One region of the Microbacterium meiriae genome, then DNA from elsewhere that is predicted to be linked to it. Evidence: riboswitches for the same ligand, from Rfam matches in the RefSeq annotation. Region 1 holds a riboswitch; the other holds the start of a gene.

Region 1 (4,806 bases):
AGCCGTGCGCTCTCGCGATAGCGTGGCCGGATGACGAGCCTCCTCCTGCAGCCCACGCCACCCTCGGTCCCCGCCGGAGCGCGATCGCTCGGGGAGGGGCCGTTCCTCTCGCCGGGTGCGCAGCTCGACTGGCACTACCGCAAGCCGGGGTGGACCACGGGGGAGGCAGCGACCGTCACCCCCATGCGCGTCGTCCGTGACGATGAGCGCGGTCTCGTCGCGTGGCTTGCCGCCGGGACGCAGCAGGAAGGCCAGGGCACGTGGGACGGGGAGCGCATCCGGACCGTCCCGCTCGATCGGCGGTGGCGGGAGCCCCGGCGCCGGATCGTCGAGGAGTGGTGGGGCAACGGCATCCTGCGCATCGCGCCCGCGGGAGTGCCGTGGTCGGTCTGGCTGTTCTGGAGCGCGGCCACCGGGACGACGTGGGACTTCGCCGGCTGGTACGTCAACCTCGAGAACGCGCACCTGCGCACCGACAGTGCCACCTACACCTCCGATCACGTCCTCGACGTCGAGATCGCACAGGACGGGCGCGTGGCGATGAAGGACGAGGACGAGCTGGTCGCCGCCGTCGACCAGGGACGGCTGACCGCCGCGCAGGCGGCGCAGATCGAGCGGCACGCGGTCGCGGCCATCGCGTCTTTCCATGCCGGCGACTGGCCGTTCGATCGGGAGTGGATCGACTGGCGACCGGACCCGTCCTGGAGCATCCCGGTGTTGGACGGCCTCGACGAGATCGTCGTCCCCTAACCGCTTCGGGGCCGCCCTCCGCTACGGCGCCGAGGCCGCGCGGGATCAGGCGTTCGCGCGGCATCAGGCGACAGCAGTGCCGGTGGCCTGTGCTTGCGCGGTGGCCTGTGCTTGCGTGGTGGCCTGTGCTCGCGTGGTGGCCTGTGCTTGCGCGGTGGCCTGTGCTCGCGTCATGGCCTGTACTCGCGTTGAGGCCTGTCCTGCCGCTCCGCTCTGAGCGGAGGCCCTTCCCCCGAGTCGTCGATCCTGATGACATGGGCACATGACGGATGTTCTGATCCTCGGGGGAACCGGATGGCTGTCGGGGCGCATCGCCGCGCATGCGCTCGGGGCGGGGGCGACCGTGACCTGCCTGGCCCGCGGCGGACGCCCGGCGCCGCCGGGAGCGACCCTCGTTCTCGCGGACCGCGATGAGGAGGCCGCCTACGACGTCGTGTCGCGCACGGACTGGGACCACGTCGTCGACGTCTCCTCCCGCGCCGATCATGTCTCCGGGGCGGTCCGTGCGCTCGGCGACCGTGCCGCTCGGTGGACGTACATCTCGTCGATGTCGGTGTACCGCGACGACGAGACGGTCGGGACCGACGAGTCGGCATCGCGGCACCCGGCGGCGCAGGCCGGTGAGGACGACGACTACGCGCGACAGAAGGTCGCGGCGGAGGATGCCGTGCAGGCCGGCGTCGGCGATCGCGCACTCCTCGTCCGCCCCGGCCTCATCGTCGGCGACGGCGACCCGAGCGATCGCTTCGGCTACTGGGCGGCGGCGTTCCTCCGGGCCCTGGATGAGCCGGTGCTGCTTCCACCGCTCGAAGGGCGCACGACGCAGGTCATCGACGTCGAGGACGTCGCCGCGTTCGTCGTGTCCGCCACCGTCACCGGTGCCGTGAACGCGATCGGCGACGTGCGCGACCTGGAGGACGTGCTGCGGACGGTGCGCGCGGCCACGGGGCACGCCGGGCCGGTCGTCGTCGGCACGGAGGAGCGCCTCGTCGCCGAAGGTGTCGCGTACTGGGCGGGGCCGCGCTCGCTGCCGCTGTGGCTGCCGCCCGACATGCGCGGATTCATGACCCGCTCGAATGCGCGGTACCGGCGCAGCGGGGGCTCGCTCCGCCCCCTCGACGAGACGGTGGAGCATGTCGTCGCGGACGAGCGCGAACGGGGCGTGGACCGCGAGCGCCGCGCCGGACTCACGCGGACGGAGGAGCGGGCGCTGCTCGACGCCCTCGCTCGCTAGACTGCGAGGCAGTGACACGGGGTGCCGCATCCGCGGCTGAGATCACACCCGTCGAACCTGATCTAGTTCGTACTAGCGAAGGGATGTCGCCGATGAGCGATCCTGTGCGTCCGCAATCCGTCCTCGACCTCGCCGTCACGGCGGGAAGGCTGCGGGAGGAGGTCCGGGCCACGCCGCCGTTGACGCACTGCATCACGAACGCCGTCGTGACGGGGTTCACCGCCAACGTGCTGCTGGCGCTCGGGGCGGCGCCGGCCATGGTCGACATCGTCGGCGAGGCCGAGCCGTTCGCCGCTGCCGCCTCGGGGCTTCTCATCAACCTCGGGACGCCGACCCCGGAGCAGCGGGAGGCGAGCAGGGAGGCCGTGGCGGGAGCGCTCGTCGCCGGCACGCCGTGGGTACTCGATCCCGTTGCGATCGGCACCCTCCCGGTGCGGACGGCGCTCGCGCACGAGCTCGCCGCGCTGCGCCCCACCGCCATCCGCGGCAACGCGTCGGAGATCCTCGCGCTGGCCGGACACAGCAGTGGCGGCCGCGGTGTCGACGCGACGGACGGGACCGAGGCGGCGGCTGCGGCGGCCCGCGAGCTCGCCCACCGGTACGGTTCCGTGGTCGCCGTCTCGGGCCCTGTCGACCTCCTCACCGACGGGGAGCGGGTGATCCGCATCGCCAACGGGCATGAGCTCCTCACACGGGTGACCGGCGGCGGGTGTGCCCTGGGCGCCGTGATGGCGGCGTTCCTCGGGGCGGCCCGTGGCTCCGCGACAGATGCGCTGACGGCGGTGGCCGCGGCGACCCTCGTCTACACGGTCGCAGCCGAGCAGGCAGCCGAGATCTCCCGCGGACCGGGCAGCTTCGCCGTCGCACTGCTCGACGCCCTGTCCGCCGTGACTCCGGCGGACCTCCGCGCCCGCGCCCGCGTCGAGGAGGAGGCCCGATGACCGTCGACCTGTCCCTGTACCTCGTCACCGATCGGTCGCTGTGCGGCGTGCGCGGAGTGGTCGAGACCGTGCGAGAGGCCGTCGCCGGCGGCGTCCGGATCGTGCAGCTGCGCGACAAGCAGGCAACGGACGAGGAGACCGTCGCGCAACTCCTCGCCCTGTCCGAAGCCATCGACGGTCGCGCGCTGCTCGTCGTGAACGATCGCCTCGATGCGGCCGTCGAGGCCCGTCGTCGCGGTGCCAGGGTGGACGGGGTGCACCTCGGCCAGGCGGATGCCTCGGTGCTCCGCGCGCGCGAGCTTCTCGGCCCGGAGGCGTTGATCGGGCTCACGGCGAACACCTCCGCGCACCTCGACGAGGTCGCCGCCCTGCCGCCGGGCACGGTCGACTACCTCGGGGTCGGCGTCATCCGCCCCACGCGCACGAAGCCCGACCATCCGGTGCCGCTCGGCATCGACGGCTTCGCCGCATTCGTCGCGCGCAGTCCGCTGCCGTGCGTCGCGATCGGTGGGGTGGACCTGGAGGACGCGGCGGCGTTGCGTGAGGCCGGCGCGTCCGGGATCGCGGTGGTCTCGGCGCTGTGCGCGGCAGAGGACCCCCGGGCCGCGGCCGGGGCCTTCCGGCGACACTGGTTCGCACGGGCGGTGCCGCACGTGCTCAGCATCGCCGGCAGCGATCCGTCCGGAGGTGCGGGCATCCAGGCCGATCTCAAGGCGATCGCCGCGAACGGGGGCTACGGCATGGCAGCCCTCACAGCCCTGACCGCGCAGAACACGCAGGGCGTCCGCGCCGTGCATGTCCCTCCCGCGGAGTTCCTGCGGGCGCAGCTCGACGCTGTCGCCGACGACATCCGCATCGACGCCGTGAAGATCGGCATGCTCGCGGACGGGGAGGTGATCCGCACGGTCGCCGCCTGGCTCCGGACGACGCAGCCCCCGATCGTCGTGCTGGACCCCGTCATGATCGCCACCTCGGGAGACCGACTGCTCGACCCCGACGCAGAGCGCGAGCTGCGGGGCCTGCTCTCCCTGGCGACCGTGGTCACCCCGAACCTCGCCGAACTCGCCGTCCTCGCCGGTCGCGAGGTGGCGGGCTGGGCGGACGCGCTCGCCGCGGCGCGAGAGCTGTCGGCCGATACGGGGACCGCGGTGCTGGTGAAGGGCGGGCATCTGCCCGGGGACGAGGCACCGGACGCCCTGATCGACACGGCAGCCGGTACGCACGCGGAGTTCCCCGGGGCGCGCATCCAGACGGAGAACACCCACGGCACCGGCTGCTCGCTGTCCGCGGCTCTGGCCACACGACTGGCGCGGGGCGACGATCCCGCGACCGCGGTCCGCGCCGCGCGCGCCTGGCTCCGGGAGTCCCTCCGCGCGGCCGACGACCTGGACGTCGGGCGAGGGCACGGCCCGATCCACCACTTCGCGGGACTCTGGGCACGCGGTGGGGTCGAGACCCGGTCGACGCCGGAGGAGGTGGCCGTGGCCTGGTGGGATGAGACTGCCGCGATCCGCCGCGACATCGATGCGCTGCCCTTTGTGCGTGCGCTCGCCGACGGGACGCTCGACCGCGACGCCTTCGTCTTCTACCTCGCGCAGGACGCCCTGTACCTCCGCGAGTACGCCAGGGTGCTCGCGGAGGCGTCGCGCCTCGCCCCGACCCCCGACGAGCAGGCGTTCTGGGCCGAGGCCGCGCACGGTGCGATCCGCGGCGAGCTGGAGCTGCACGCGTCGTGGCTGACACCGGAGACCGGGGTGAGCGGCGCCACCTTCGCCACCGAGCCCGCCCCGGCGACGATTGCCTACCTCGACCATCTGCGCGCGGTCGCGTTCGGCGGCGACTACGTCGCACTGATCGCGGCCGTGCTGCCGTGCTTCTGGC
Region 2 (4,806 bases), 800 kb from region 1:
GCACCGCTTCGAGTGCCAGGGCGACGGCCGCCGACACCGGGTCGAGCGTGAGGACCAGCGGCACGGCGATGAGCGCGCTCACCCCCAGCTTGGCGACCGGATTGATGCGGGCGACGACGCCGGTGCGGGTGGGGGCGGGGGCGAGCGCCGTCATGCCGGTGCCCCCAGGACGAACCGGGTGGCGTGCAGAGCGCGCGCCACATCGAGATCGTGGGTGATGGTGACGATCGCCGATCCCTCGTCCCGGAGGGTGGCGAGCATCGCCACGAGCTCGGCCCAGGTCCGGGCGTCCTGGCCGAAGGTCGGCTCGTCGAGGATCAGCACCCGGGGTCTCGTGGCGATCGCGGCCGCGACCGTCAGGCGGCGCTTCTCCCCGCCCGAGAGCGTGTACGGATTCGCCGCACCCAGGTGCGCGAGCCGCAGGCGGGTGAGCAGCTCGTCGACGCGGGCAGACACCTCGTCATCGGGGACGCCCAGGGCGCGGGGACCGACCGCGAGCTCGTCGCGCACGGTCTGGGCGAGGAGCTGGTGCTCCGGTTCCTGGAACACCATCCCGATCCGCGTGAGGAGCTCGCGAGACGCCCACCGGATCGGAGACGGATCGGCCCCCTGCGCGAGTGACGGCGCCGCGATCACAGCTCCCCCTGCGGGAGGGAGGAGCCCCGCGAGGGTCAGGCCCAGCGTGGACTTGCCCGCGCCGTTCGGCCCGGTGATCGCGAGGGCCTCGCCGGCACGCACGTCCAGGTCGATGTCGTGCGCCACCGGACGCCCCTTCGCCCGTGCGACAGCCAGCCCGTGCGCCGAGAGCAGCACGTCCCCGGGCGCCGCGCGTGGTGCGGGGGGCTCGGCCGGCGGGCGGCCGGGTACCCACACGCCGTCCGCCGCCAGGCGCTCCCCCTCCGTGCCGAGCACCTCCGCGGGAGTGCCGTCCGCGACAACCCCGCCGGCGCCGAGCACGATGACCCGCGTGAGGAGGGGCAGCCACACCTCGAGGCGATGCTCCACGACCACGAGGGTGGCGGGACGCGCGGCGAGCATCCGCTCCACCGTATCCCTCACCTCGCGCACGCCCTCGGGATCGAGATTCGCCGTCGGCTCGTCCAGCAGCACGAGTCCGGGGCGCATCGCGAGCATGCCGGCCAGGGCGAGGCGCTGCTTCTGGCCGCCCGAGAGCGCCGCGGTCGGATGGTCGAGCGGCACGTCGAGGCCGACGGCCGCCATGGCCGCCTCGACACGAGGCCAGATCTCCGCCCGCGGCACCCCGAGGTTCTCACAGCCGAAGGCCACATCGTCGCCGGCGCGGGCGAGGATCACCTGCGAGTCGGGATCCTGGAGGACGAGCCCGGCCCGACCGCGGGTGGCCACGGCGGGGCCGCCGTCGATGAGCAGCTCCCCCTCGCTCTCCCCCTCCTCCTCGCCGCCGAGCACACCGGCGAGGCCGTGCAGCAGTGTGGATTTGCCCGCGCCAGAGGCCCCGAGCACGAGAACCCGCTCGCCGGGCTCGACGCGGAACGAGACATCGCGCAGCGCCCAGGCGAGGCGACTCGCGTGTCGCCACCCCCACCCCCGGGCCTCGACGCCGGCGGGAGCGACCTGCTCGGACGACATCAGACGCGCACGCGCGCCTCGCGCCCGGAGCCGAAACGGTCGAGAGCCCCCGTCGCCGCGATGCCGCGCGCGAGCACCCAGGACAGCGCACCGGCGATGACCGCCCCGGAGATCACGGTGCTCACGAGATAGATCGCGGTGAAGGCGGGACCGGAGCCGGCGTACCAGAGGACGAGGTTGTTGATGCCGCCCGCGAGCGCAGCGCCGGCACCGGCGAGGATCGCGACGGGCAGCGACCAGCGGCGGTAGAAGAACAGCAGGAAGATCAGCTCGGCACCGAGTCCCTGCACGAGGCCTGCCTCGAGCGTGAGGAAGCCGCCCCACTGGTTACCGATGAGCGCCGAGACGACGGCGGCCAGCAGCTCGACGTAGATCGCGGCGCCCGCCTTGCGGATGATGAGCCCGCCGAGCACGCCCGCGAAGAGCCACGGGCCGTCGAGGAGCCCTTGGAGGCCGGGAAGCAACGGCTCGAGCAGGGCCTTCGGCCCCAGGTATCCGACGTTCCAGGCCAGGAAGATCAGACCGGCGGCGACGCCGAGGACGCTGGCGACGACGATGTCGACGACGCGCCAGCGCAGATAGCCGCGCGCCGGAACGGCCGTGCTCTTCGCAGACGCGGATGCGGACGTGGACGTACTCATGTGAACTCCTCCCTGCGCTGGCATGACCCAGATCAGGTTCGACGGTCGAAGCGCGATTCGCTCCCTCTCAGCCCGGCTCGCCGGACTCCCGTGGTTGTGCTGTCGATCCTACCCCGTTCCGCCCGCGCGTCCCGAGCCGCGCACGGCGGATTCCGGGCGGTATTCGGTACCGTAAGCGAGTGACCGCTTCCGATCCCCCTGAAGAGGCGTCCGGCGGCGTCGACGTCGACGCGCGGCCCGAAGACTCCGCACCCGTGTCCGCCGAGCCCGCGCTCGACCCTCCGGTCACGGAAGCGGTGTCGTGGGCCGATGCGTCGGCTCCGGCGACCGCGCTGACCTGGGTGGACCCGTCGCTCGTCGCCGCGGAGTCGTCGACGCCCGAGTTCGACGCCTCGGCCGGCACGGAGGACGAGACGGGATTGCTGCGCGACGCGAAACTGCGACCCGCGATCGCCGGCCCCGGACTGCTCGTCCCGCTCGGTGTGCTCGTCGGTCTCGTCGCCTCCTACGCCGGCACCACGCTGCTCTGGCCGCTGCACGAGGTCGCCCCGACCGTCCAGGCCGTCGAGTTCACCCCGGTCGCCGCCCCCACCGCCGCGCTCGCCTGGCCCGCGGTCGGCGACGGCGCTGTCGGGATCGCCGGGATGACGACCGCGGCGTCCACCACCGCTCCGGTGAGCATCGCGAGCATCACGAAGGTCGTCAGCAGCCTCATGGTGCTGGATCGTCTGCCGCTCGCCCCCGGGGAGCAGGGTCCGGAGTTCGCCTTCACGTACGCCGACAGCATCCGCTACTGGGACTACCGGATCGCCAATCAGTCCGCACTCGATGTTCCCGTGGGTGGAGTGCTGACCGAGTACCAGCTTCTCCAGGGCACCCTGCTCGGCTCGGCCAACAACTACATCGACCGGCTGGCGTCGGAGATCTGGGGGTCCGACCGGGAGTTCGCCGCCGCGGCCGAGGTCTGGCTCGGCGAACGCGGGCTCTCCGGCATCACGGTGGTGACGCCGTCGGGATTCGATGAACGCAACGTCGCCACCCCCGAGGCCCTCGTGGCGCTGGGCGAGATGGCCATGCGCAACCCGGTGTTCGCCGAGATCGTGGGAACCCGGTCTGTCGACCTGCCCGGGGCAGGCAAGGTCGAGAACACGAACGGGATGCTCGCCGATCCGGGTGTCGTCGGCATCAAGACGGGCACCCTCGTCGGGTGGAATCTGCTGACCGCCAAGGACGTCGCCGTCGGCGACTCGACGGTCCGGCTCTACGTCGCGGCGCTGAACCAGGAGGACGACGAGGGGCGTCTCGCCCTCACCCGTGCGCTGTTCGCCCAGACGGAGGCGGCGTTGCAGGCCCAGGGCCCGGCCGTCCCGGCGGGCACGGTGGTCGGGCGCGTGGTCACCGCCTGGGGTGAGCGCGTCGACGTGGTCGCGGGCGAGGACGCCGACGTCGTGCTGTGGAACGGGGCGAGCGCGACCGCATCGCCGGTGTTCGACCTCGGGGAGGAACGGGAGGCGGACGGGACGGTCGGCACCCTGACCACGACCGGCCCTGTCGACAGCACGGAGACCGCGCTCGTCCTCGACGAGGACCTGGACGGTCCGAGCCCGTGGTGGCGGCTCACCCACCCGCTCGAGCTCTTCGGCATCTCCGGGGACGACTGAGTCCTGACGACGATGCCCCACTCCGGATCCGGAGTGGGGCATCGTGCGTGAAGCGGGTCAGGCGCGGGGCGTGGAGCCGTCCGCGCCGTCGTCGAGAAGCGCCTGCGCTGCTGCGGACTCGGCCGCCGGAACCTGGGCGCCGACGGCTGCTCCCGCCACGGCGTCCGCCGCCTGCTCCTCGGCACTGGCTTCCGCGTCCGCCTCGCCGGTCACGACCACCGGAGACGAGCCGGTGAGAGCCGCTTCCGCATCGAGGTCGGTCGCCGCCTGCTCGAACTGCGACTGGTACAGCCGCCAGTACGCGCCCTGCGCCGCGATGAGCTCGTCATGCGTGCCCTTCTCCACGATGTCGCCGTGCTCCATCACGAGGATGAGATCGGCGTCGCGGATGGTCGACAGACGGTGCGCGATGACGAACGAGGTCCGTCCGTGCCGGAGCGCCGCCATCGCGTTCTGCAGCAGCAGCTCGGTGCGGGTGTCGACCGCGGACGTCGCCTCGTCCAGGATGAGGATCGACGGCTGCGCCACGAAGGCCCGCGCGATCGTGATGAGCTGGCGCTCACCGGCCGAGACGTTCGACGCGTCCTCGTCGAGCACGGTGTCGTACCCGTCCGGAAGCGCGTGCACGAAGCGGTCGACGTAGGTCGCCTTCGCCGCGGCCAGCACCTCCTCGTCCGTCGCGGTCGAACGGCCGTAGCGGATGTTCTCGCGGATGCTCCCGGCGAAGAGCCAGGGGTCCTGGAGCACCATGCCGGTGCGGGAGCGCAGCTCGTCGCGCGTGATGGTCGAGATGTCCTGACCGTCGAGGGTGATCCGTCCGCCGCTGAGCTCGTAGAACCGCATGATGAGGTTCACGAGCGTCGTCTTGCCGGCGCCGGTGGGGCCGACGATCGCGA

Evidence for each region. A riboswitch is a leader RNA that binds a small molecule or an ion and turns the genes downstream of it on or off. The one in region 1 is predicted to bind thiamine pyrophosphate.
Region 2: linked by a shared signal. The riboswitch ahead of RI211_RS15470 (ECF transporter S component) and the one ahead of thiM (hydroxyethylthiazole kinase) in region 1 are both predicted to bind thiamine pyrophosphate.

Annotation. Positions count from the first base shown of each region.
Region 1 covers NZ_CP133984.1:2,359,189-2,363,994, reverse strand. Annotated here, with positions in the region: gene RI211_RS11375 (DUF402 domain-containing protein) at 31-750, shown strand; gene RI211_RS11370 (NAD-dependent epimerase/dehydratase family protein) at 1,013-1,984, shown strand; TPP riboswitch at 1,992-2,085, shown strand; gene thiM (hydroxyethylthiazole kinase) at 2,077-2,925, shown strand; gene RI211_RS11360 (bifunctional hydroxymethylpyrimidine kinase/phosphomethylpyrimidine kinase) at 2,922-4,806, shown strand, end outside.
Region 2 covers NZ_CP133984.1:3,163,322-3,168,127, forward strand. Annotated here, with positions in the region: gene RI211_RS15460 (energy-coupling factor transporter transmembrane component T family protein) at 1-154, opposite strand, end outside; gene RI211_RS15465 (ABC transporter ATP-binding protein) at 151-1,608, opposite strand; gene RI211_RS15470 (ECF transporter S component) at 1,608-2,249, opposite strand; TPP riboswitch at 2,240-2,351, opposite strand; gene RI211_RS15475 (D-alanyl-D-alanine carboxypeptidase family protein) at 2,429-3,910, shown strand; gene RI211_RS15480 (ABC transporter ATP-binding protein) at 3,968-4,806, opposite strand, start outside.